3 regions of the Gluconobacter sp. DsW_058 genome follow, and region 2 is predicted to be linked to each of the others. Evidence: riboswitches for the same ligand, from Rfam matches in the RefSeq annotation. Region 2 holds a riboswitch; each other region holds the start of a gene.
The links. Region 2 has a riboswitch for cobalamin ahead of HK24_RS11990 (CbtB-domain containing protein). Riboswitches for the same ligand answer to the same signal wherever they lie in the genome.
Positions count from the first base shown of each region.

Region 1: it holds a riboswitch for cobalamin, as region 2 does, so the genes downstream of both, metE (5-methyltetrahydropteroyltriglutamate--homocysteine S-methyltransferase) here and HK24_RS11990 (CbtB-domain containing protein) in region 2, are expected to answer to the same signal.
Region 3: it holds a riboswitch for cobalamin, as region 2 does, so the genes downstream of both, HK24_RS06720 (TonB-dependent siderophore receptor) here and HK24_RS11990 (CbtB-domain containing protein) in region 2, are expected to answer to the same signal.

Region 1 is NZ_JOPH01000033.1:46,260-54,136, reverse strand. Features, by position in the region: gene HK24_RS06375 (hypothetical protein) at 1-98, shown strand, start outside; gene HK24_RS06370 (LacI family DNA-binding transcriptional regulator) at 241-1,329, shown strand; gene HK24_RS06365 (HAD family hydrolase) at 1,341-2,003, opposite strand; gene metF (methylenetetrahydrofolate reductase [NAD(P)H]) at 2,050-2,916, opposite strand; gene HK24_RS06355 (metalloregulator ArsR/SmtB family transcription factor) at 2,946-3,872, opposite strand; cobalamin riboswitch at 3,940-4,144, shown strand; gene metE (5-methyltetrahydropteroyltriglutamate--homocysteine S-methyltransferase) at 4,260-6,572, shown strand; gene HK24_RS06345 (M13 family metallopeptidase) at 6,616-7,877, opposite strand, start outside.
Region 2 is NZ_JOPH01000068.1:39,994-47,870, reverse strand. Features, by position in the region: gene cobT (nicotinate-nucleotide--dimethylbenzimidazole phosphoribosyltransferase) at 1-945, shown strand, start outside; gene cobS (adenosylcobinamide-GDP ribazoletransferase) at 942-1,709, shown strand; cobalamin riboswitch at 1,706-1,847, shown strand; gene HK24_RS11990 (CbtB-domain containing protein) at 1,876-2,100, shown strand; gene HK24_RS11985 (CbtA family protein) at 2,116-2,853, shown strand; gene bluB (5,6-dimethylbenzimidazole synthase) at 2,857-3,495, shown strand; gene HK24_RS11975 (histidine phosphatase family protein) at 3,485-4,036, opposite strand; gene HK24_RS11970 (M20/M25/M40 family metallo-hydrolase) at 4,176-5,894, shown strand; gene HK24_RS11965 (LysR family transcriptional regulator) at 6,104-7,009, shown strand; gene HK24_RS11960 (bile acid:sodium symporter family protein) at 6,996-7,877, opposite strand, start outside.
Region 3 is NZ_JOPH01000034.1:2,220-10,096, forward strand. Features, by position in the region: gene HK24_RS06710 (TonB-dependent siderophore receptor) at 1-1,777, opposite strand, end outside; gene HK24_RS06715 (fumarylacetoacetate hydrolase family protein) at 2,077-2,922, opposite strand; cobalamin riboswitch at 3,077-3,279, shown strand; gene HK24_RS06720 (TonB-dependent siderophore receptor) at 3,370-5,595, shown strand; gene HK24_RS06725 (ABC transporter ATP-binding protein) at 5,598-6,356, shown strand; gene HK24_RS06730 (ABC transporter substrate-binding protein) at 6,353-7,306, shown strand; gene HK24_RS06735 (iron ABC transporter permease) at 7,307-7,877, shown strand, end outside.

The DNA of each region.
Region 1 (7,877 bases), on a different contig from region 2:
GTATGAGAAAGAAGATGGATAAGCTCAGCCCAAAATGCCGGGCGATGTTTGAACCAGCTCCGCAGAAAAATACTGCGACAACAAAGCCAAAAAACTGAGACGTTTACCCTCTTGTCGTAATCGTGAAGATGGGCAGACAACGTTCAGACCAGCATTTACCTGAGGCACCTGCATATTAGGTGCCTTCGCGTTCTTCCGTCAGGATTGCACGAAGGCAGCGTTTTCATTATTGGATAACATATGAAAACAACCCGTCAGTACGGTCGTCGCAAGGTTACGCTCAAGGATGTAGCGGCACAGGTCGGGGTGTCCCACACGACAGTCTCGAATGCCTATATCCGGCCGGGCCAACTCTCGGCTGCGCTGAGGGAAAAGATCTTCGCAGCGGCCCAGGAGCTTGGATATACAGGCCCTGATCCAGCAGCGAAACAGCTTGCAACCGGGCATTCCGGGGCACTGGGCTTTCTCTTCAGTGAAGATCTCCCATACGCATTTTCTGATCCTGCCGTTCTCGCCGTCCTGAACGGCGTCGCGAAAAGCTGCGACGAAATGGAAACGGATCTGGCCCTGATTTCAGCAGGCAGCAGCCTCCGTAACATGAACACACCTGTTTCGCTCGGCAATGCTGCGGTCGACGGGTACATCCTTTATTCCGTGGCCCCCGATAGCCGGTGCGTTTTGATGGCGCAGCAGCGGAACGTTCCGCTCGTTGTGGTGGACCAGCCCCGTTTGGACAACGTGCCATATGTCGGCATTGATGACCGTGGAGCCGCCTACAACGCGGCAAAAACGCTGCTTGAGCTAGGACACCGTCGCTTCGGTATCCTGTCTCTCAAAACAGCCCATGACGATTATTTCGGCATCCTGACAGCCAAGCGTCGCGCCAATATTGCACACAGCACGATTGCCATGCGTCTGGAAGGGTACCTAACAGCTCTTCAGGAAGCTGGCATTGCCCCTGAAAACGTGCCGGCTTGGGAAATTCCGATCAACTCTGAAGAGTCCGGTGCTGAAGGCGCGCGCTTCTTGCTAAACCGGCAGAATGCACCGACAGCAATTCTGGCAATGAGCGACCGCGTTGCAATTGGCGCCATGCAGACAATCCGTGCGGCGGGTCTCAGCATTCCTGAAGACGTGTCGATTTTTGGATTTGATGACATTCCTGCCGCTGCCCTGTCGGACCTCAGCACAATTCGCCAGCCTCATGAGCGCAAAGGTATGGAGGCAGTCCGTCTCCTGACCCAGCAGGACGGCCGCCAGAACAAGAACGTCATTCTGGAAACAGAACTCGTCGCTCGCGGCAGCATTGGTCCAGCCCCCAAGGGCTGAACCACACTGTATTAGCGGGCGACGTTCAGAAGCCCGGCAATACTGTCGATCTGGAAATCCGGCTTCAGGTCAATGCACTGCGTTGCAGACCCGTGCCCATAACTCGCCCAGCAGGATGCAATGCCACTATTGCGGGCAAATCCAAGATCTGCCGCCGTGTCGCCAACCATCAGAAAATCCGATGCGGGGACTTCCGGAAACAACGGCCGCACACGGTCTGTCATGACCCGGGGATCCGGCTTGTGCGGGTAGTCTGGTTCGGACGCAATCACATTGCTGATCCACCCACCAAGCCCGAAGCGCTCGATACTGGCATGAACAGTTGGAGCATGCTTGTTGCTGAGAATTACCAGCGTTGCCCCGTCAGCCTTAAGATCGTCGAGCACTGACTTCACCCCGTCAAACAGGACGGTCTCTTCCTGATCGGCTTTAGGGTAATAAGCCCGATAATGACGAACAAAAGCCTGTGCATCATCAACATCACTGTCGGGAACGATCGCCTGAAACAGCGTCTGAAGGGTCCCACCCTTTGAAAGCTGATGCTTCAGGGCGTCTGATGAAGGGCCCTTGTAGCCGCTGGCTTCAAAGGCTTCCTTCAGGCTGCGAAGAATGGCCGGCTGCGTTTCCGCCAGAGTACCATCGTAGTCGAGAAGAACGATCGGGAATCTTGTCATTCTCTTTTGTCACCCCGTTTAAGCAGGAAATCCAGCCCTCTCCGCTTTAGATCGGACGTCGCCCGAGAAGGCGGCAAAGGGCTGATGCTGTATCTGCATGATTCAACGTATAGAAATGGAATTGCTCCACCCCTTCAGCTTTCAGTGTCTGACAAAGCCGGTCTGCAATCGTGGCCGCGACAAACGCCCGCGCCTGGGGCATTTCATCCAATCCATCGAACAGGTCGCGCATCCACTTCGGCACGTTTGCACCACACATATCGGCAAACTTCCAGGCCTGCGCAGCACTTCCAACCGGAAGAATACCCGGCACGATCGGCCGCTCGATTCCAATGGCCGCAGCGCGGTCCCGGAAGCGTAGAAATGTGTCCGCTTCGAAGAAGAACTGCGTCAAAGCCCGGTCCGCACCCGCATCAATCTTCGCTCGCAGATGCTCCAGATCCGACTGCGGGCTAAGCGCGGCAGGATGCGTTTCCGGATATGCCGCAACGGAGATTTCGAACGGCGCAATCTCCTTCAATCCGCGCACCAGATCCACAGCCCCCGCGTAGCCTTCCGGATGAGGCTCATAGACGCCCCCGGCTGACGGCGGCGGATCACCACGCAAGGCCACGATGTGCTTCACACCGGCCTCCCAGTACGCCTGCGCCACGGCATTGACGTCTTCTTTGGAGGCTCCCACGCAGGTCAGATGCCCAGCCATTGGCGCGCCAGTTTCCCGAACCATGTCTTTCAGGGTGGCCAGGGTGCGGTCCCGTGTTGACCCACCTGCCCCATACGTCACGGACATGAACTGCGGACCAAAAGCAGCTAGCGTTTTTGCGTTTTCCAGCAGCGTGGCGGCTGCCTTTTCCGACTTTGCAGGAAAAAACTCGAACGAAATTGCGGGCAGAGGCCCTGTCTGTGCGGGCATCACGCCAGCTCCTTATTCAATAATTCAGCTTAGTTGGGGCGTTGGCCGAGCCAGAGTTTCACAGTCAGTTCGCCTTCAAGAGCCACTGGCTCTGCGGGAACCAGACCAGCAGCGCGAAACCACGTCGCCATCTGCGCATCGGTAAACCCAAGCCGGACATGCGCATCCCGTGTGCGAAGTTCTTCCCGGTTATGGGAGGCAAAATCGATAATTAGTAAGCGACCGTTGGCATCCAGAATACGCGCGGCTTCCGCAATTACAGCAGCCGGATGCTGTGCGTAGTGCAGAACCTGATGCATGACTGCGACATCGGCTGAATGCTCCGGCAGCGGAAGGGCCTGAAAGTCCCCCTGCCGCAGATCAGCCTGCTCAAGACCAACTTCCGCAAGCTTGGTCCGCGCCAACCGCAGCATGGAGGGACTGCGATCAAACCCGATGACTGTCTGGGTGCCGCTTCCCAGCAGTTCCATCATGCGACCTGTTCCCGTGCCTATATCCACGAGCCGGCCGATCGGAGATGCTGAAAGCGTCTTTACGATCGCTGCTTCGACCTCCTGTTCGGACACATGCAAGGAACGCAACGCGTCCCATTCTGCCGCGTGGGTTTCAAACCAGTCTTCCGCCGCGAGCGCACGAACATCCCGAATGGCCTGCAAGCGAATACGATCCGCACGGATTTCCGCCGGTTCCCGCGCAGTCCATCGATCCAGCGCCATAAAGACAGGCTCCAGACGTTCCAGAACACCCAAAGTCAAAAAAACCCAGCTTCCTTCCTTGCGGCGCTCAATCAATCCCGCATCTGCCAGGATCTTCACATGCCGTGACACGCGGGGCTGACTTTGCCCGAGCACCTGCGCCACCTCGCCGATGGACAGTTCCATCTCGCGCAGAAGGGCCAAAATCCGCAGACGGGTCATGTCTGCCAGTGCCTGGAAAATGATGAGGGCCTGTTCCATATGGATTTACATATAAGGAGTTCTTTATATGAGCAAGAGCTATTGACTCTTTTTCGGAACATGCGGCAGTCATAAGGCTTGTCATGGTTCCACGTCGGATGTTCACGCATCCGGCGTGGCTAAGAGGGAAGCCGGTGCAAAGCCGGCGCTGCCCCCGCAACTGTCAGCGGCGAGTGCCGATTCCACACAGGCCACTGGGCGAAAGTCCGGGAAGGCGGAATCAGCGCGAAGACCCGTAAGCCAGGAGACCTGCCACGACACATAACATCCTCCGGCGGGGCGTTCCGGACGGGTCACGCATGTCTCCACGCCGCACATTTCCTGTTCGGGGCGTGAATGATCCTGCATGCCCTGCGAGCGCACTGCCACGAACCTGTCGAGGCTTTCATGACCGTCCGCGTCGCAACTCTGGGCTTTCCGCGTATCGGCACCCGCCGTGAACTGAAAACCGCTCTTGAACAGTACTGGGCAGGAAATTCTTCCGCCAATGATCTGCTTTCCACCGCCGCGTCCCTTCGGGCGTCAGCCTGGCAGCGCCAGAAAGACCTCGGCGCAGAGATCATCCCTTCCAACGATTTTTCGCTTTACGATCATGTGCTGGATACATCCGCAATGGTCGGTGCTGTTCCCGCCATTTACGGCAACGTGCAGGGCAAGGTGGACTTGGGAACCTACTTCGCCATGGCGCGCGGCTCCCAAACGACATCCGAAGAGTGTGGCTGCGGTCATGCTCATGGCGCACCTCAGGACGTTCCCGCCGCCGAAATGACCAAGTGGTTTGACACGAACTACCATTACCTTGTCCCGCAATTCACAGCAGACCAGACGTTCCGCCTCGCCTCTACAAAAGCGGTGGAGGAATATCATGAAGCCAAGGCGCTTGGGATTGAGACACGCCCCGTTCTGCTCGGACCTGTCAGCTTCCTGCTTCTGGGAAAATGTGACGGCCCGGCGTTTGATCGCCTTGATCTGCTCCCTGCCCTGCTGCCCATTTATGAACGGGTTCTGAACGCCCTCCGCGCAGAAGGCGCAGACTGGGTTCAGATTGACGAGCCCTGCCTTGTTCTGGATCTGCCGGACAATGCTGCCGCAGCTTTCAAAACGACCTACAACACTCTGACAGCCGCTGTTCCAGACCTCAAACTGATGCTCGCCACGTATTTCGGTGCGCTCGGAAACAATCAGGACATCGCCCTAAGCCTGCCAGTTCACGGCCTGCATGTGGATCTTGTCCGCGCTCCCGAACAGCTTGCATCCATTCTGGAAAAAGCACGACCTGACCTGCTGCTATCTCTGGGCGTAGTGGATGGGCGGAATATCTGGAAGGCCGACCTGAACGCGCTTCTGGACCATCTTGAACCACTGGCGCGCCAGCGTGACCTCATCCTTGCTCCGTCCTGCTCTCTCCTCCACACACCCATTGATCTGGAACGGGAGACAGATCTGGACGCGGATGTGAAATCCTGGCTCGCATTCGCCGTTCAGAAAATCGAAGAATTGTACACACTGGCACGCGCCCTGAATGAAGGCCGGGGCGCTGTGCAAGCCACTTTAGCCGAAAACGCTGCGGCTCTTCAGGCACGTCGCTCTTCCACGAAAATCAACGATCCTGCCGTTCAGGCACGCTCTGCAGATCGCAACCCAGCTCTCACCCAGCGCCTTTCCCCCTTCCCCGCGCGCCGTCCATTGCAACAGTCCAAACTCAGGCTGCCGCTTTACCCAACGACAACAATCGGGTCCTTCCCCCAGACGCCGGAAGTCCGCAAAGCCCGTGCAGATCATGCACGAGGAGAGCTCTCTTCCGAGGCTTACGAAACCTTCCTGCGGGAAGAAACCGCCCGGACCATCCGCTGGCAGGAAGAGATTGATCTTGATGTGCTGGTGCATGGCGAGTTTGAGCGCAATGACATGGTGCAGTATTTCGGGGAGCAGCTTTCCGGCTTTGCGTTCACGAAGCACGCCTGGGTTCAGTCCTACGGGTCCCGCTATGTCCGGCCACCCATCATTTTCGGGGATGTGTCACGCCCGAAAGCCATGACGGTTGAATGGTGGGAATATGCCCAGTCCATCACCAGCCGCCCGATGAAAGGTATGCTGACGGGGCCTGTCACGATCCTGAACTGGTCTTTCGTGCGAGACGATCAACCGCGTGCGGAAACATGCCGACAGATCGCTTTCGCGATCCGGGATGAAGTGTGCGATCTGGAAAAAGCCGGGGGCGGCATCATCCAGATTGATGAAGCCGCCTTGCGTGAAGGCCTGCCGCTCCGTCGCGCAGACTGGCAATCCTATCTGGACTGGGCCGTGGAGAGCTTCCGCATTTCAGCCTCGGGTGTGCAGGACGCCACACAGATCCACACCCATATGTGCTACTCGGAATTCAACGATATCATTGCCGCCATTGGCGCAATGGATGCGGATGTGATTTCGATTGAAACCGCCCGCTCCCGCATGGAACTACTCGATGCGTTCGCAGCCTATCGCTACCCTGCGGAAATCGGGCCGGGCGTTTACGATATCCATTCCCCACGCGTGCCGTCTGTCGAGGAAATGGTGGACCTGCTTCGAGCTGCCAGCAAAACAATCAGCCCGGATGTCCTTTGGGTCAATCCGGATTGCGGACTAAAAACCCGCAAATGGCCGGAGACGAAAGCTGCGCTCCTCAACATGGTTGCGACAGCCCATTATATGCGTCCGTAAACCAGCGAGTAGATGGGGTGAATCACCACCCCATCATACGCAATTACCAGATTTTGACGCGCTGATCCGGTGTGAGATAGAGCTTGTCACCCGGCTGTACATTCCAGGCCTTGTACCAGAGATCCACGTTGTGCATCGGGATGTTTACCCGAGCTTTCGGCGGCGAGTGCGGGTCGATAACAACCATCTGCTTCTCCGTGTCTGGACGAACCTTCTCACGCCAGACCTGTGCCCATCCCATAAACACGCGCTGATCGCCCGTCAGACCATCAATAACCGGAGCTGGCTTCCCATTCAGAGAGGCATGATACGCATCCAGCGCCAGGGTCAGGCCACCAAGATCGGCAATGTTTTCGCCCATCGTAAGCTTACCGTTCACATGCACGCCCGGCTGAACCTCGAACGCGTCATACTGCGCACCAAACCGATCTGCGAGCTTCTGGAAGCGCGCTTCGTCTTCCTTTGTCCACCAGTTCCGCAGACGCCCCTTGTCATCGTATTTGCGGCCTTTGTCGTCAAAGGAATGGGTCATTTCATGCCCAATGACACCACCGATCGCCCCGTAATTCACAGCCGGATCAGCCTTCGGGTTGAAGAACGGCGGCTGAAGGATCGCCGCAGGAAACACGACCTCCACAAAACGCGGATTGTTGTAGGCGTTCACCGTTGCGGGCGACATCAGCCACTCGTTGCGGTCAACAACCTTGTCGAGATGGCTTAACTGATAGTGCCATTCGAAAGCGAAAGCGCGCTCGGCATTGCCGTACACATCGCCCTTCTTCACAACCAGATCGGAATAATCCCGCCACTCATTCGGGTAACCCACCTGAATTTCAAAGCTGGCCAGCTTCTTCAGCGCGGCTTCACGCGTCTGCGCGCTCATCCATGTGTTGTGTTCGAGGCGGTTGTGGAAAGCTGCCTTCAGGTTACCCGTCAGCGTCTGCATGGCCGCACGATCCGAAGCCGGGAAATAGCGCTCCACGTAGATTTTACCGAGCGCCATTTCCATGGCGGAACTCGTGAAATCCACACCACGCTTCCAACGCGCTGCCAGAGCAGGCTGGCCTGACATAGCCTTCACATAGGCGAAACGCGTTTGCACAAAAGCATCCGGCAGGAACGATGCAGCATTGCTCGCCGTATGGAATGCCTGCCAGGCGCGCAGAGTGTTCAGATCTGTCTTTGCAATCAGGTCCGCTTCCGCCTTGATGGCGGAAGGCTCACCAACAATAACAATCCGCTGCGCCAGCCCGGCCTCAGGCACACCTGACGCCCGCAACCATGTCATCCAGTCAAAAGAAGGAA
Region 2 (7,877 bases):
GCGGAGCGAGACGCGACTCTGACCAAACCTCCCGGCAGCCTCGGGCGGTTGGAAGAGCTGTCCATTTGGCTCGGTGAATGGCAAGGCCATCAGAAACCAACGCTAGAACAGGTTCAGATAACGATTTTTGCAGGAAATCATGGTGTGGTCCGCCGGGGGGTATCTCCGTGGCCTTCGGATGTTACGGCCCAGATGGTGTCGAATTTCCAGAGTGGCGGCGCAGCAATCAATCAGCTTGCCCGGAATGCTGGTGCGGACCTTGCTGTTGTGCCCGTCCGAAATCTAAAGGCCACAGCAGATTTTACCGCGACCCCGGCTATGGGCGAAGACGAATTTCTCGATGCGGTCTCGGTCGGATACACCGCCGTATCCCCCACGCTGGATCTGTTTTGCCCCGGCGAAATGGGTATTGGCAACACAACCCCCTCCGCCGCACTTTGCGCAGCACTCCTGGGGGGTACAGGCGCGGACTGGGCAGGACGTGGCACGGGTCTCGATCAGGGGGGCGTCAATCTCAAGGCTTCTGTGATTGATGAGGCTCTGTGTCTGCACGCGGCGTCACTTAACGACCCCTTGGACGCCGCACGTTGTCTGGGTGGTTACGAACTGGCCGCCATACTCGGAAGTGTTCTGGCCGCCAGACACCATCGTATCCCGGTTCTGCTTGACGGCTTCGTCTGTACCGCAGCCGTGCTGCCATTGATCAAATTGACCGCCTCAGCACTCGACCACACACAGCTCTCGCATTGTTCCGCTGAGGCTGGTCACCGCAAGCTGGCAGATGCCCTCAGGCTGAAACCAATACTGGACCTAGGCTTGCGCCTTGGAGAGGGATCGGGGTCTGCCGTTGCCATTCCCGTCCTCAGAGCGGCATTGGCCTGCCACAACGGTATGGCGACGTTCGCAGAGGCTGCTGTTTCCCAATCAGACGTCTCCATTCAATGAGGCTTTGGCGCACCATTCGAGAAGACATCGCCTGTGGTGCGGGCCTGCTGACCCGCCTTCCCTTGGGATGGCTGCGCGTCAGCGGACAGGACTGGTCTCTGGCGCGGTCTGCCTGGTGCTGGCCCCTGGTTGGGGCGCTTGTCGGTATTCTCAGCGCATCAGTGTTCTTGCTGCTGAGCGCCTTGAGTGTTCCCCCTCTGGTAGCCGCAGCCTGGAGCGTCGGCCTACAAGTTCTCTTAACCGGAGGCCTGCACGAAGACGGACTGGCGGATATGGCGGATGGCTGTGGCGGACGCCATACTCCTGAGAAGCGCCTGACCATCATGCGCGATAGTCGTATCGGCAGCTATGGGGCGTTAGCTTTGGGCATCTGCTTAATCGTCCGCGTTACGACGTTAGCAGCGCTGCCTCCTTCAATGATCTTGCCGGCAATGGCTGTAACGGGAGCACTTTCCCGCACTATCCTGCCTCTCCTGACGTTCCTCACAAAGCCTGCTCGTGACAATGGGTTGGCACAGCAGCTCTCCAACCTGACCCGGGATCAGCTACTGGCCGCCTTGTTTTCTGGCTTTTGCATGACGGTGATTTGCCTCCCCGCACACTTAGGTCTTCAGACTATTCTTGCCGCACTGTTCACGATGCTTGGAGTTCGCGCCGTAGCCCGGAAACTGCTCGGCGGATATACAGGAGACGTACTCGGAGCAACGGCCAGTCTCGCTGAGTGCGTTCTCCTGACAGTGCTGGCCTCAGCATGGAAAAGTTGACACTCCCGCATGAAAGGTTACATCCTCCCTGTTAGCGAAAGCAGGGAGAAGCCGGTGCAAATCCGGTGCGGTCGCGCCACTGTAATGCTCGTGAAATCACGTTGCGAAGCCAGACCTCCTTTATCAATTTTCAACCGCAGAACGCGCTTTTCCAGCGGAGCCTATTATGAGCCAGAGCCTTTCCCCGCCCCACCTGCCCGCCAGCATCGCCGCACCGGTTGCGCTGCCGATCCGCACGCTCCTTCCATGGGCTGCCTTTACGGTCGTGCTCAGCCTTATGCTGCTTTATTTTGTTGGTGCAGAACAAGGTGCGACGTCTTTGATTTCAGGGCACGCAGTTCATGAATTTGTTCATGATGGGCGCCATCTTCTCGGCTTCCCCTGCCACTAAACGCAGCATAGTTTCATGACAGGTCGTCTTTTGAGCCGCGGCATGATTGCCGGGATTGCTGCCGCATTGCTTGCGTTCGTGTTTGCGCGTTTTTTTGGAGAGCCGCAGGTCAATCTTGCGATTGCATTCGAGAGCGCGAAAGACCTCGCTGCTGGCGATCCGCCTGAACCGGAAATTATCAGCCGAGGCATACAGGCGTCTTTCGGGCTTCTCACCGCTGCCGTTATGTATGGCGCGGCTTACGGTGGCATTTTCGCGACTATTTTTGCTTTTGTGTACGGTCGCATAGGCCGCTTTTCGCCGCGAGCCTTGTCTGCACTTCTGGCTGCCGCAGCATTCGTTGTGTTCGTGCTGGTGCCGGACCTGAAATATCCTCCCAATCCCCCTGCCGTTGGCCTTCCATCGACCATTGGCCTACGAACCGGCGCCTATTTCGGTATGATCGCTCTGTCACTTTGCGCGGCAGCCGCGTCCTACATGGTCAGCCGACCACTCATCCGGCACCTGGGTCATTGGAACGGCGTACTAGCCTCTCTGGGTATCTTCATCATTCTGGTGGCCGCCGTACAAGCCGGTATGCCTGATATCAATGAAGTTCCAACAGATTTCCCGGCAACAGTGCTCTGGCGTTTCCGCGAGGCAGCCTTGGGGATGCAGATCGTTCTGTGGGCTACGATCGGACTGCTCTTCGGGCCTCTGGCATCCCGTGTCCTGACGGCGGGCGCTGACAAACCTTTTGCACGCAACGGATAAACCATGACGGCACCAGCCTTTTCAGACGATTTCAGAAAAGATCTGGAGCGCCTTTTCACATGGCGCCGGGATGCGCGACATTTCCAACGTGACCCTCTGCCCGCATCGGTTCTGGACGATCTCCTGCATGCATCGACCCTAGCGCCTTCCGTTGGTTTGAGTGAGCCCTGGCGCTTCGTGCTCGTTGAAAACCCGGAGCGAAAAGCAGCCGTTCGGAAGAGCTTTGAAACCTGTAACCGGGAAGCCCTTCAGGGATATGCAGGCGAACAAGCAGCATCCTATGCAACGCTCAAACTGGCCGGATTAGATGATGCCCCGCATCATGTCGCCGTCTTCTGCGAAACCTTCCCGGATCAAGGACATGGTCTTGGACGTGCGACCATGCCGGAAACAACGACGTGGTCCGCTGTGATGGCTATCCATACGTTTTGGCTGGCTGCAACGGCGGCAGGTGTTGGGCTGGGCTGGGTCTCAATTCTTGAGCCCGAGCACGTGTCAGACCTTCTCGATGCCGAGCCGGGATGGAACCTTATCGCGTATCTTTGCATCGGATATCCGGCAGCCCATGCCAAAACGCCAGAACTGGAGCGCATGGGCTGGGAAACAAGAAACCCGGACCGACGTGAGTGGATCAAACGCTGACGTAATGGAGCCTGCTGCTGCCCTGCGGCATTGAAGGTGCTAGCAGGTTCGCCCTTTCTCCTTTGGCAAGCCCATCAAGGAGACGAAGTGGGCCGCCGTGCGAAAGAACTAACGCGGGCTCTCCGGCACGAATAAGGTCTGCCCAGAAAGACTGCACACGTTCCTGTAGCGCTCGCCCACTTTCACCACGCGGCGGAGAAAACCCTTCAGGATCTTCGGCCCAGCTATCGAGAGCCACACGCGGCACAACATTCCAGGATAGCCCTTCCCACTGGCCAAAATTTAGCTCCAGTAACCGGTCATCCAAACGCAGCGGCCACCCGGTCTGCGCCTCAAGTCTTCGCGCGACAGACAGACACCGGGCCGATGGTGACGTGTAGATGACTGAACAACCAGCGCCCTTTGCGAGGGTCAACAGACCAGCGGCCTGGGCCTCCCACCCCGCTCTCAGTTCCATCTCCTGTCGCCCATAACAAAGGCCTTCACTCCCCTCAACGGGGGGATGGCGGGACAGGAGAACCGGAATGGTGAGAGTGGTCATTAATCGTAGATGGGGGTGCGACGCGTTTTCCGTCAACCAGCCAGTCCGATGATTTTATGCCATTTCCTGATCAGCAATCCGATGTGTAAGGTGTGCCTCATCTCGTCAGACACGCGTTATGACAAAGACTGAGGACATGATGCACAAATCTTCCCTTCGAAACCGCCTGAAATTGGCTACCGCTCTTGCCGCTTTCGCGATAGCTCCACTCGCAATCGGCTTTTCCGGGGCCCATGCAGCGTCTGACGCAGGCGCCTCCGGCCCTATCGACCCGGCTAGAATGTCGGAGACAATGCGGGTTCTGGCTTCGGATTCATTTGAGGGACGTGCCCCTGGCACCCCGGGTGAGGCCGTCACGGTCAAGTGGCTGATCGATCAGTATCAGAAGCTTGGACTGGAACCTGGCGGCGAAAATGGCGGATGGACGCAGAATGTCCCCATGATCCGTACCCGTCCTGATCCGAAAGCAATCGCGACGATTAAGACACGGGGTCAGGCTGCTCTGCCGCTTCATCAGCTAACAGATATCGTCATGTCAACGCTCCAGCCGATCGAGCGCCTTCAGCTGTCAAACGTCCCTCTGGTCTTCGTGGGCTATGGTGTGACGGCGCCGGAACGTCGCTGGAATGACTTCAAGCAGGTTGATCTACACGGCAAAATTGCGGTCTTTCTGGTGAATGATCCTGATTTCGATGCTGGACCAGAGGAGCCTGTTGCTGGCCGCTTTGGTGGCAAGACCATGACGTATTACGGCCGCTGGACCTACAAGTTCGAGGAAGCAGCCCGTCGCGGTGCAGCTGGAGCGCTGATCATTCATGATACTCCGGGCGCGTCCTATCCCTGGAGCACCGTCGTCGCACCTCAGGGTGAAGAATATGACATTCTTCACGACGATAAGGACCTGAAGTCCGTACCGATGATCGGCTGGATTGAAGGCAATGCAGCCAAAACATTGTTTGCGCGCGCCGGGCTGGATCTTAACCGTCTGCGTCGTCAGGCGCGTTCGCCCGATTTCCATCCGGTCAACATTCATGACACGACGCTTTCAGTGGACATGCCGGTCAAGGTCGATCACCTCCAGAGCCAGAACGTCATCGGCAAGATCACGGGTACGGATTATCCCGACGAAACCGTGATGTTCGGCGCGCACTGGGATGCGTTTGGTAAAAGCACTGACGCCGCAGGCAAGACCGTTATTCGGCGCGGAGCGATTGACGATGGTTCGGGTATTGCAGCCGTTCTGGAAATCGCACGAGCTTTCAAGAACGGGCCAAAGCCAAAACGGACTGTCAGTTTTGCATCCTGGACCGGTGAAGAGCGTGGCCTTCTGGGATCGAGCTGGTATGTCGCCCATCCGCTAGCACCGCTCAACAAGACTGCGGCTAACCTGACCATGGATGTACTGCAGATGGCAGGCCCAGCTCATAATGCCTTCATTATTGGCGCTGGACAGGACACTCTGCAGGACGACTTCGCAGCCGCAGCCCTCAAGCAGGGCCGTACAACCCAGCCGGAAGCTATGCCGGAGCGCGGAGCCTTCTACCGTGCGGACCATCTGCCTTTCGCCCGGGCTGGCGTGCCCGTTCTCGCGGTTATGGATATGGCTGGCCCGTTCGATCTCCTTCAGGGTGGAACAGCCGCGGGCAGCAAATGGCTGACGGCGTATATGGCCTGCTATCATCAGGCCTGCGATGCCTGGAGCCCTGACTGGGACGTCAGAGGTGCAGCGCAGGACGTCGATGTTGTCCGCCAGGTCGGATATGATGCGGCCTTCTCGCATGATTGGCCGACGTGGAAAGGTGGCTCCGAGTTCAGGGCCATACGTGAAAAGAGCAACGACGTTCGTTCGGCTCACTAAACTTCAGGTTCAGGCGGCTCGGAGAAAGAGCCGCCTGAATCTTGATTTTAAACGATATATTGTGAAAATTTCTTAATCCGTTTCGTAGCGAAGAACATTTCCGGCGACCTTGTTCAAGCAGGGGGCAATCCACGCTTGGCATCATGCGCGCCTGAAAATTCGCGTGCTTTGAAGAAAGTCCCTGCAACCCGTTCACAGATGAGATCGAGATGGACAATCGCGTTGGCGAAATGCAGGTTTTTCTACGGGTAGTCGAAAGCGGCAGTTTCTCGGAAGCCGCCCGGCTGCTGGTCATGACGCCGTCAACCGTCAGCAAGCTCATCGCCAGAATTGAAGCCCGTCTGGGTGTCCGCCTGATCGAACGCTCGACCCGCCGCCTTTCCGTAACGCAGGAAGGACAGATCTATTATACGCGCGCTGTCACTCTGATAGCGGATCTCGATGATATTGAACGCAGCCTCACAACGGGAACCATGCAGCCCAGAGGGACAGTCCGGGTCAATGCGTCCGTTGCGTTCGGCACCCTTGGACTAGAGCCATTCCTCCCCGCGTTCTGGAATGCCTATCCAGAAATCCTGATTGATCTCTCACTTTCTGACGACGTAACAGACCTTTACCTTGACCGGACAGACGTGGCTTTCCGTGTCGGCCGACTGCAGGATTCAGGCCTCACAGTCCGTCACCTGGGGGCGGTGCCACGCAGGATTGTAGCCTCACCCACCTATCTTGAACGACACGGAACGCCTCAGACCGTTGCGGATTTAGACAGCCATCAATGCCTTGGGTTCAACTTCCAGCGCACAACCCCTGTCTGGCCGTTTCAGGAAAAAGGGCGGCTGATTGACCGCCGCGTGCACGGTCCCCTTCTGGCGAATAATGGTGAAACGGTAAGGCGTATGGCCCTGCAAGGCGTCGGCTTGGCACGGCTTGGCGAATATCATGTCCGTGAAGACCTGAAAGCTGGCCGCTTGGTTGAAGTTATGAGTGACGCCACGATACAGGACGAAGAAGACATTCATGCCCTCTTCCCTGCAGGACATCAGAGCCCACCGCGAGTGCGTGCCTTTCTTGATTTCATGGTTCCGCGAATACAGGATTATCTCAAGGTGCCTTGATCCGTGACGTGCCCTTACTGAGAGGCCGCGCGGCCCAGTATGCGGCCAGAACGGAGCCGGACACATTGTGCCAGACGGAGAAAACTGCTCCTGGCAGCGCTGCAAGGGGTGAGAAGTAAAGACGGCCCAGCGTTGCGGCGAGCGCCGAGTTTTGCATCCCGACTTCAAGCGCAAGCGTTCGGCAGACGGACTCATCAAAACCCAGAAGCCTGCCGCCCCAGTATCCGCCCAACAAACCAATAGCGTTATGCAGAATAACGCCCAGGATCAAAAGGGGGCCAGCTTGAGCCAAGGAGGGACTGGCGCCCGCGACGACGCAACCAATGATCAGCAAAATGGACACCATGGCCACGGGCGGCAAGGCGCTCTCAATCCGCTGGATGGTCCGATGCCACAGCGTATTGACAATCACACCGGCAAAAACCGGTAACGCAACCATGGTAATGATGCTTCGGAACAACCCCCAGCTATCAACAGAGACACCCGCAGACACATACAGTCGTGTCAGTAATGGTGTTGCAAAAATTCCCACCAAAGTAGACAGCGCACTAATACTGACGGACAGCGCGACGTCCCCTTTGGAAAGAAAGATCATCACGTTGGACGCTGTGCCGCTAGAGACACAGCCCACAAGAACCATGCCTGTCGCCAGACCGGGAGGCATACCGAGCAGATGTGCAATCCCCCATGCTGCCAAAGGCATGACGAGATAATGCAATCCTACACCTGCCAGAACAGGATAAGGGCGCCGGGCTATGCGGGAAAAATCCTGCACTGTCAGAGACACACCCATCGTAAACATGATGAACGCGAGCAGCGGTGTGATGACCGGCAACAGTTTCAGGAACGGCGCGGGAAGCACGATGGC
Region 3 (7,877 bases), on a different contig from region 2:
CGCCACCGGGTCCACAGATAGCGCCGATGGTGCCGTTATAGATGGCTTCGTTTTTCTGAATAATTTTGTAGCCAGACAGGGTCATGCCCAGGTGCCCGTGGAAGAACTCTCCCTTGATACCACCTTCGAGCTGATTGCCTCGGACCGGTGCGAGGCGGCCGGTGGTATCAAACGCAGACTGAGGCGAAAAAGTCGAAACGTAGCTGACATAAGCCGTGACATTCGGCCACAGGTGCAGAACGCCGCCGATGTAAGGGGTCAGGATGCCCTGCTGGTCGATATCGGTGCTGGTGGCACCAACAGTTGGGGAAATACGACGTGTCTTGCTGACATACCCGCTCACCCGGCCACCAATCAGGATGGAAAAGCGTGAAACAGGCTTGATCTGTGCCTGACCATACACGCCCCACTGCGTGGATGGCTCCCAGTAGCGATTGGTAATGGTAGGGAGAGCCAGAGACGGAATGGCATTGTTCGCATTAATCGGGATACCGGCGAGCGCCGTGTAGGTCCGGGAGTTTGCACTGGCACCGCCGCCTTCATAGAGATAGCGATCGTAGTTCGCTCCCATCATCAGAACATGTTTCTGCCCGAAGAGGTGAAGCGGCCCGGTGACGTATGCGTCCAGGCCATCATTCGTCTCGTCATACCGTGTATTGGCTGCGACGAAATTGCCAGTCTTTGCGGACGCGTTATACGCGTTGAGATAAGCGTATTGGAGTGTGGTGGCTGCGGTTCGGTGACGGTAGTTGAGGCGCCCGCGCCAGCCATGAGAGAAAAGATGCTCCAGTTGTGCTTCAACTTCAGTCATCGGGACTTCGGATTTGCCCCAGTTGGCCCCCACCAACGTGCTCGTCGGCAGATTCAGATCCGCGCCATTACTGGCACGGGGAAGCCCCATATAACGGGTTGTATCGTTGCTTTGAGACGTCACGGAGACTGTCAGGGTGTCATGGCGCGTTAAGTGCACATCTGTGACGCCATAAATCGTCCAGCGACGATCATAGGCATTGTTGTAGAACTGGTTGCGGTCGGTGCCTGCGACGACAAGTCGGGCTGAGACAATTTTCGAGTGCGCGAGAGGGCCGCCGACATCAAGGGTGGCATGGTAATTGTTCCATGAGCCAGCCGAGAATGACGCATTGCCCTGAAAGTCATCAGTCGGGCGCTTGTGGACGAAATTGACACTCCCGCCGGGTGTGCTGGAGCCTTGAAGCATGCCGTCTGGTCCACGCAGGACTTCAATACGATCATAGATGGCCAGATCATACTGTTGGCTTAAAGTCAGCCCACTCATAGACGGAACACCGTCATACTGAGCCTGTAGCGTGAAGCCTCGGGCAGTGTAACCCCCCGTTCCGTCGCCATACATATTGACGTTCACGCCCGCGACCTGTTTGAGCGCAGCATCAACCGTATTGAGGTTCTGGTCTTTCATCTGCTGGCTGCTGAGGACCGAGATGGATTGTGGAACGTCCAACGGTTTGAGGAGCATTTTCGTCGTGGAGACCGCAGAAACCGTGTAAGTGCCGGTACCATCCGTAGAGGCATTGCGGCGATGACCCTGCACCAGAAGCTGCTCAATGCTGCCGGGGGTCTCATCTTCTTGTGACGCGTGTTTCTGTTGCGTGCTCTGCGATTTTGGTGAAGCGGAACGTTCCTCTTTAAGACCGGTCGTTGAAGCTGATTTCTTACGAACTTCTGGAGATACGTCATCAGTGGTCGCGGCAAAGGCGCCATTCCACGTACCTGACAGCAAAAGTGCTGTAAAAAGCATTGGGCCTAGATGTGTACGTTGAGGAACGTTCGACGCTGGAAGTCTCATGGAAAGGGCTAACTGCCTCCTGGAAAATGAATTTTCACGAGAATTTCAGCTGACTTTCCCGTATTTCTAAAGTTACAAATGATATTCATTCTCAGAAACTTCAATCTTTAATTCACGCACCTTCGCAGTTGTTACATTGTAGGCAGCATTCCTGCGATGTTGAGCGGGCAAGTCGTTCGTACAAAAAATAATTATGAAAATTGGTGTTTTTCAAGAATCGCTTCGTAAAAGACGTTTTCCTGTCGAATCAGCTAAGAACTGGCCTTCACGGTCTGCCTTTGAATGCCAAGCCCTTCGATTTCCAGCTCTACGACATCCCCTGGTTTGAGATAGACTGGGTGAGGCTTGATGCCCATTCCGACGCCGGCAGGTGTGCCTGTGGCAATGATATCGCCCGGCATCAGGGTCATGTAGTTGCTGACATGTGAAATGATGCTGCGGACGTCAAAGATCATGTTGGAGGTATGCCCCGTCTGCCGACGGTGTCCGTTGACATCTAACCGCATGGAGAGCGCTTGCGGATCGGCGATCTCATCGGTCGTCACAAGCCATGGTCCCAAGGGCCCGAATGAGTCGCAGCCTTTGCCTTTGTCCCACTGGCTTGTCTGCATCTGAAATGAGCGTTCAGAGACATCATTGGCGACACAATATCCCGCAACATGCTCCAAAGCCTTCTCCGGGGAGACGTAGGACGCTTTTGTGCCAATAATGACTGCGAGTTCGACTTCCCAGTCCAATTTGGTGGCATGTTGGGGGATCAGAATACCATCGCTCGGACCCGTCAGGGCAGAGATGGCTTTCATGAAGACGATTGGCTCTGAGGGGAGGGGAAGGCCTGCTTCCTCGGCATGATCCCGATAGTTCAGGCCAATGCAGATATACTTTCCGGCACCTGAGAACGGAATACCGTAGCGTGGTGCTTCTGAAACGACAGGGAGAGTGGTCGGATTAATCGCCCGCAAGGCGTCCAGCTGCTCTGGAGACAGGTGGGCAACTGTAATATCAGGCAAAATCCCTTTGAGGCTTCTCAGGATGCCAGTGTCATCAATGAGTCCAGGTGTTTCTTGATCCAAGGGACCAAAACGACAGAGCTTCATCCTGCGACACTTTCTGTCCAGAATAGGAAAGCATGAGATTAGGCATGTTTTGGTTCCTCTTCCAAGGGATTGAGGGGCCTCCATTGTTCAAATTGATAACTTCAGTTATTAATATGTTATAACATACGTGTTTGACTATATGGGAGTTTCGGTTATGCCCCTGCTCAATGATGGTTCCCCGGAAGGGGATGAAAAGGGAACGCAGTGAAATGCTGCGGCTGCCCCCGCAACTGTGAGCGGTGAGGCTGATCACGATGGGTTCCGGGAACCCGGCCACTGGGGCGTCAGCCTTGGGAAGGCTCGCGATCTGCCGATGATCCGCAAGCCAGGAGACCTGCCATCGAAAATGGTCATGGACGAAGCGAAAGGGCGGGGTGCACCGGACGCAGCAGGATGTTTTTCCTGCTCATCGTAGTGACGCATTGTTGAGTGAAGTTTGCGTTATCCATGAGGAAAATCAGTTTTGTCGGTGTGTTGCCCGTCGCGGCATTGACCGTTTTTCAGCCCGCGTTCGCCCAGACAGAAGACGTCAGGAAGGCGGCAGCCAAAGCGAAAGAAGAGCACATTACGGCGCACGGTCGGGCGCAGCCGCTGAAGGATAGTGCTGTTATCGGGGGCAGACTTGGGCTGACAGTTCAACATAATCCTACGACGATCAATGTGATTCAGCGCAGCGTGATGGAACAGCGCGGCTATGTGCACGCTGAAGACGCCGCAGACAGTGCACCGGGCGTTTCTTCCGGTGGATCGCCAGGAAGTCCGGCGCAGATGATGATGCGCGGCTTCAGCGGAAATCAGGTTCTGATCCTGCGAGATGGCATTTATTATGGCCCGACCACGATGGTGAACCGTCCGCTCAACAGCTTCAATCTTGAGAGCGTTCAGGTTCTCAAGGGGCCGTCGTCTGTTCTGTACGGGCAGGGCGCTGTTGGCGGCACGGTGGACATGCGAACGCGTGATCCTGCGTTTGATGGGCCGCATGCCAATGCTCTGGTATCTTATGGCAGTTTCAATACGTGGAATGCTGGCGTGGGCGGTTCGGTTCCCATTACCGACACTTTGGCCATTCGAAGTGATTTCAGTCGTACCTCGTCTGATGGATACGTTGCTGGCGCAGATCCACACAGCAACGATTTCACGACAACGTTGCTCTGGCACCCTTCGAAGAAATTTACAGCCCGCTTTGGCGTCGACTATCTGACAGATCGCTTGTCGACGTACTATGGAACCCCTTTGGTCCCGCTGGCTCAGGTCCATGATGGCGTAGGTGGCCTGCTGTCGTCTTCCAAGGGATTAGGCGTAAGCCGGTCATCGCTCTGGCGGTATTACAATGCCAAGGATGCAAAAGCTGGCTCGGTTAATGTGACTCCGACGCTCCATCTGACGTGGCAGCCAACGGAGAACATGACGTTCCACAATAAAACCTATGTCCTTTATGCCAAGCGCAACTGGAATAACGCTGAATCCTACAGCTATATCGGTTCAGCCGGGCAGACGGACGCAGCGGGAAATGCCATTGCACCCGGTCGGGTCGGCCGGGATCGGTTCTATGTTTATATGAACCAGCATCAGGTTGGTGACACGCTGGATGGCCAGTTTGATTTCCACGTTTTCGGAATGAAGAACCGTCTGGTCGTCGGTGGAGACGCGTATTATGTGCGGCTCATCCGGAACCGTGGTTTTCCGGACGCGACATATGCGGACAGTGTTTCTCTGAGTAGTCCTGAGAGTACGGCCGTCGGAAGTTTTGCTGGGGAGTATCCATATACAAAATCTCCCACGACCATGGTGGACGCAGGCATCTTTATGGAAGACGTCCTGACCGTGAGGGACAATCTGCGTGTAGTGGGTGGATTTCGCTATGACTGGCTGAAACTGGACCGCCAGAATTATAGCCAGTCCGGTGCGTTCAATCCTGCGACCAGCTTTAAGGGGAACTACAATCCTGCCAACTTCAGGATTGGCCCTGTTTATGATCTGACAGACAACATCAGCCTCTACGGCGTGTACACAACGGCTGAAGATCCGCCGGGCTCCAATATCTTCCTGGTTAATAAAGGCCAGTTTTCACGCTTGAGTCAGTCCAGGCAGGGAGAAATCGGCGCCAAGGGTTCTTTCTGGAAAGGGCGCCTGTCCTCTACGCTGTCTCTGTACGATATCAGCCGTACCCGAGTTCTCGTTGCCACCGGTGTGGACAGCGTGGCAACTGCGGGCGTTCAGAAGTCACGGGGTGTGGAATGGCAGGGGGACCTCACGCTGGGCAAACACTGGAGCCTGTCGGGAAATGTCGCCTATACGTGGTCTCGTTATGGATCATTCCATCCCTCAGCGTCAGTGAATGCTTCCGGGAACGAGGTCCCGAACGTTCCGGCTGTAACGGCCAACCTGTGGGGTGTCTGGTCCCGGGTTGCAGATCTGCCGGTCGATCTGGGGGCTGGAATGCGTTACGTATCTGCCCGCAAGGGCGATTACGCCAACACCCTGAGTCTGAAAGACTATGCGCTCGTCAATCTTTTCGCGGCATGGCATGCCTATAGCGGCGTGACGGTTTATGGCCGGGTAGACAATGTAGGCAACAAGCACTTCATCCAGTGGGCTGACACCAGTTATCCGAGTGAAGTGATGCTGGGGGCGCCGCGGTCCTTCTCGATCAGTGTTCAGGCCGGTTTCTGATCGTGTCTGAGGTTGTGCTTCAGACGCATGGTGTCGGGTATGACCGCATACTCTCTTTGACGGATTTCTCCGTCAGGGAGGGTGAGCATGTTGCACTCATTGGCCCGAATGGTGCAGGGAAAAGCACGCTTCTGAGGCTCCTCGCGGGATTAATTTCGCCCACGGAAGGGGAGATAGTTCTGGAAGGAACGCTGCTCAGTACCCTGTCCAGACCAGCGGTAGCGCGGGAGATTGCGTGGCTTTCCCAGACCGATGATGTAACTCCTGAATTCATAGTTGAGGATTATATCGCACTTGGTCGTCTCCCGTTTCGGGGCACTGTCCAAGCGCAGCAGGATACTGCGAATCTGCAAACAGCAATCCAGTATTTCCGTGTCGAACCTTTTTTAAAACGGCCGATTTGCAGTCTTTCTGGTGGTGAGCGTCAGCGTGTGATGCTGGCGCGATGTCTGGCCCAGACCCCCAAAATACTGTTGCTGGATGAGCCCACGAATCACCTGGATCTTGCGGCCAGAGCAGAGCTTCTAAATCTGCTTCGTGACCTCCCTCTGACAATCGTGGCCGTCCTGCATGACCTGTCTTTCGTGCCTGATTTTGCGCCGAGAACTCTCTTGATGAGGGACGGAGAAATCATTTTGGATGGGGCGTCTTCTGAGGTTTTGCTCTCTTCGGAACTAGGGTGTGCGTTCGGCTTGAATGTTCATTCCGTTCAACTGGATGATGGCAGCACGACGTTCGTTTTTAGGCCGCGAGGCGCATGAAAACGCCTACCTTTATGCTGTTTCTGGGGTTCTGTGGCTTTGCCGTGCAAACGGCCTTCGCCTACCCGGTTACCGTGCAGAGCTGCGGGAAGCCCGTAACGATCACGCATCAGCCAGAGCACGCTGTCATCCACGACGTTAATATGGCGGAAATGGCTTTTGCTCTGCATTTGCAGCCCTATATTCGTGGTTTGACCGGGATATCAGGCTGGAACAAATACACACCGGGTTTCAAAGCTCAGCAAGGTGATATCCCGGAAATTGCAACTCACTATCCCAGTCTTGAACAATTGCTTGATGCCGGAACAGATTTTTTCTTTGCAGGCTGGAATTATGGGATGCATGTCGGTGGAGATGTGACACCCGAGACCTTGGCAATTCAGGGTATCCCGACGCTTGTTCTGTCTGAAAGCTGCTTCCGGGCCGGACACTCTACAGCTCTCCCGACATTAGACCTTCTGTATGGCGACGAAGAAAAACTTGGACAGGTTTTCGGCCGGGAGCAGCAGGCTCGGCAATTGGTCGAAGGCTGGCAGAGGCGCGTTCAGCACATTCAGGATCGTCTCAAGGGCCATCACCCGTTACGTGTTTTTCTCTATGACAGTGGACGCGACCGGCCATTTACAGCTGGCCAATATGCCCTTGCGACAGAGCTGATCCGGCTGGGCGGGGGCGAAAATATTTTTCGTGATTTACCAACAAACTGGGGTGCTGCTTCGTGGGAAAACGCGGGTTTGCGTGATCCTGAAGCTATCTTGGTGATGGATTACGGGGCAGGTGTTTCAGACAGTCTGAAATTTCTGCGAAGCCAGCCATTGCTGATGGAGAGTACGGCCCTGAAGACAAACCGTATTATGGTTGTGCGCTATGATGAAATGACGCCGTCTCCCGCGAATATCGATGTGATCGAAAAAATTGCAGCCTTTCTCCATCCGGACGCAGCACCTTAGATGAAGCGTGTTCTTGGCATCAGCGCTTTGCCGGCTCTGAGTGTGCTGGCATTTTTGGAAGTTACGCTCGGAAGTGCTTCTCTTCGCTGGCATTCGTTGCACGCGGGACTTTTGGCCGGTCCAGCCAGCCATGATATTGCCGCCCGGATTATCTGGTCCCTGCGAATGCCAAGGCTGGTTCTGGCTTTCTTGACCGGAGCAATTCTTGCCGGTGCAGGGGCACTTCTTCAGGCCGTAACCCGCAACCCCTTGGCAGATCCGTTTCTCTTCGGGTTGTCCTCGGGCTCAGCAACAGGGGCTGTTGCTGTCATCGTATTGTTGGGGGACGTTTTCGGCGTCTGGACGATCGCTTTTGGTGCCGTCGGTGGGGCATTTCTGGCAACCTCAGCACTTCTGTTGCTGGTATCGTTTAGATCCCGGTCTGGCGCACGGGTCTCAACGGAACGGATGCTGCTGTCTGGACTGGCGATTTCCTTCGTCTTCTCTACTCTGACAAACCTGCTGATTTTCTGGGGTGACCGTAATACGGCGCAATCCGTTCTGTTCTGGACGATGGGCAGTTTTTCCGCCG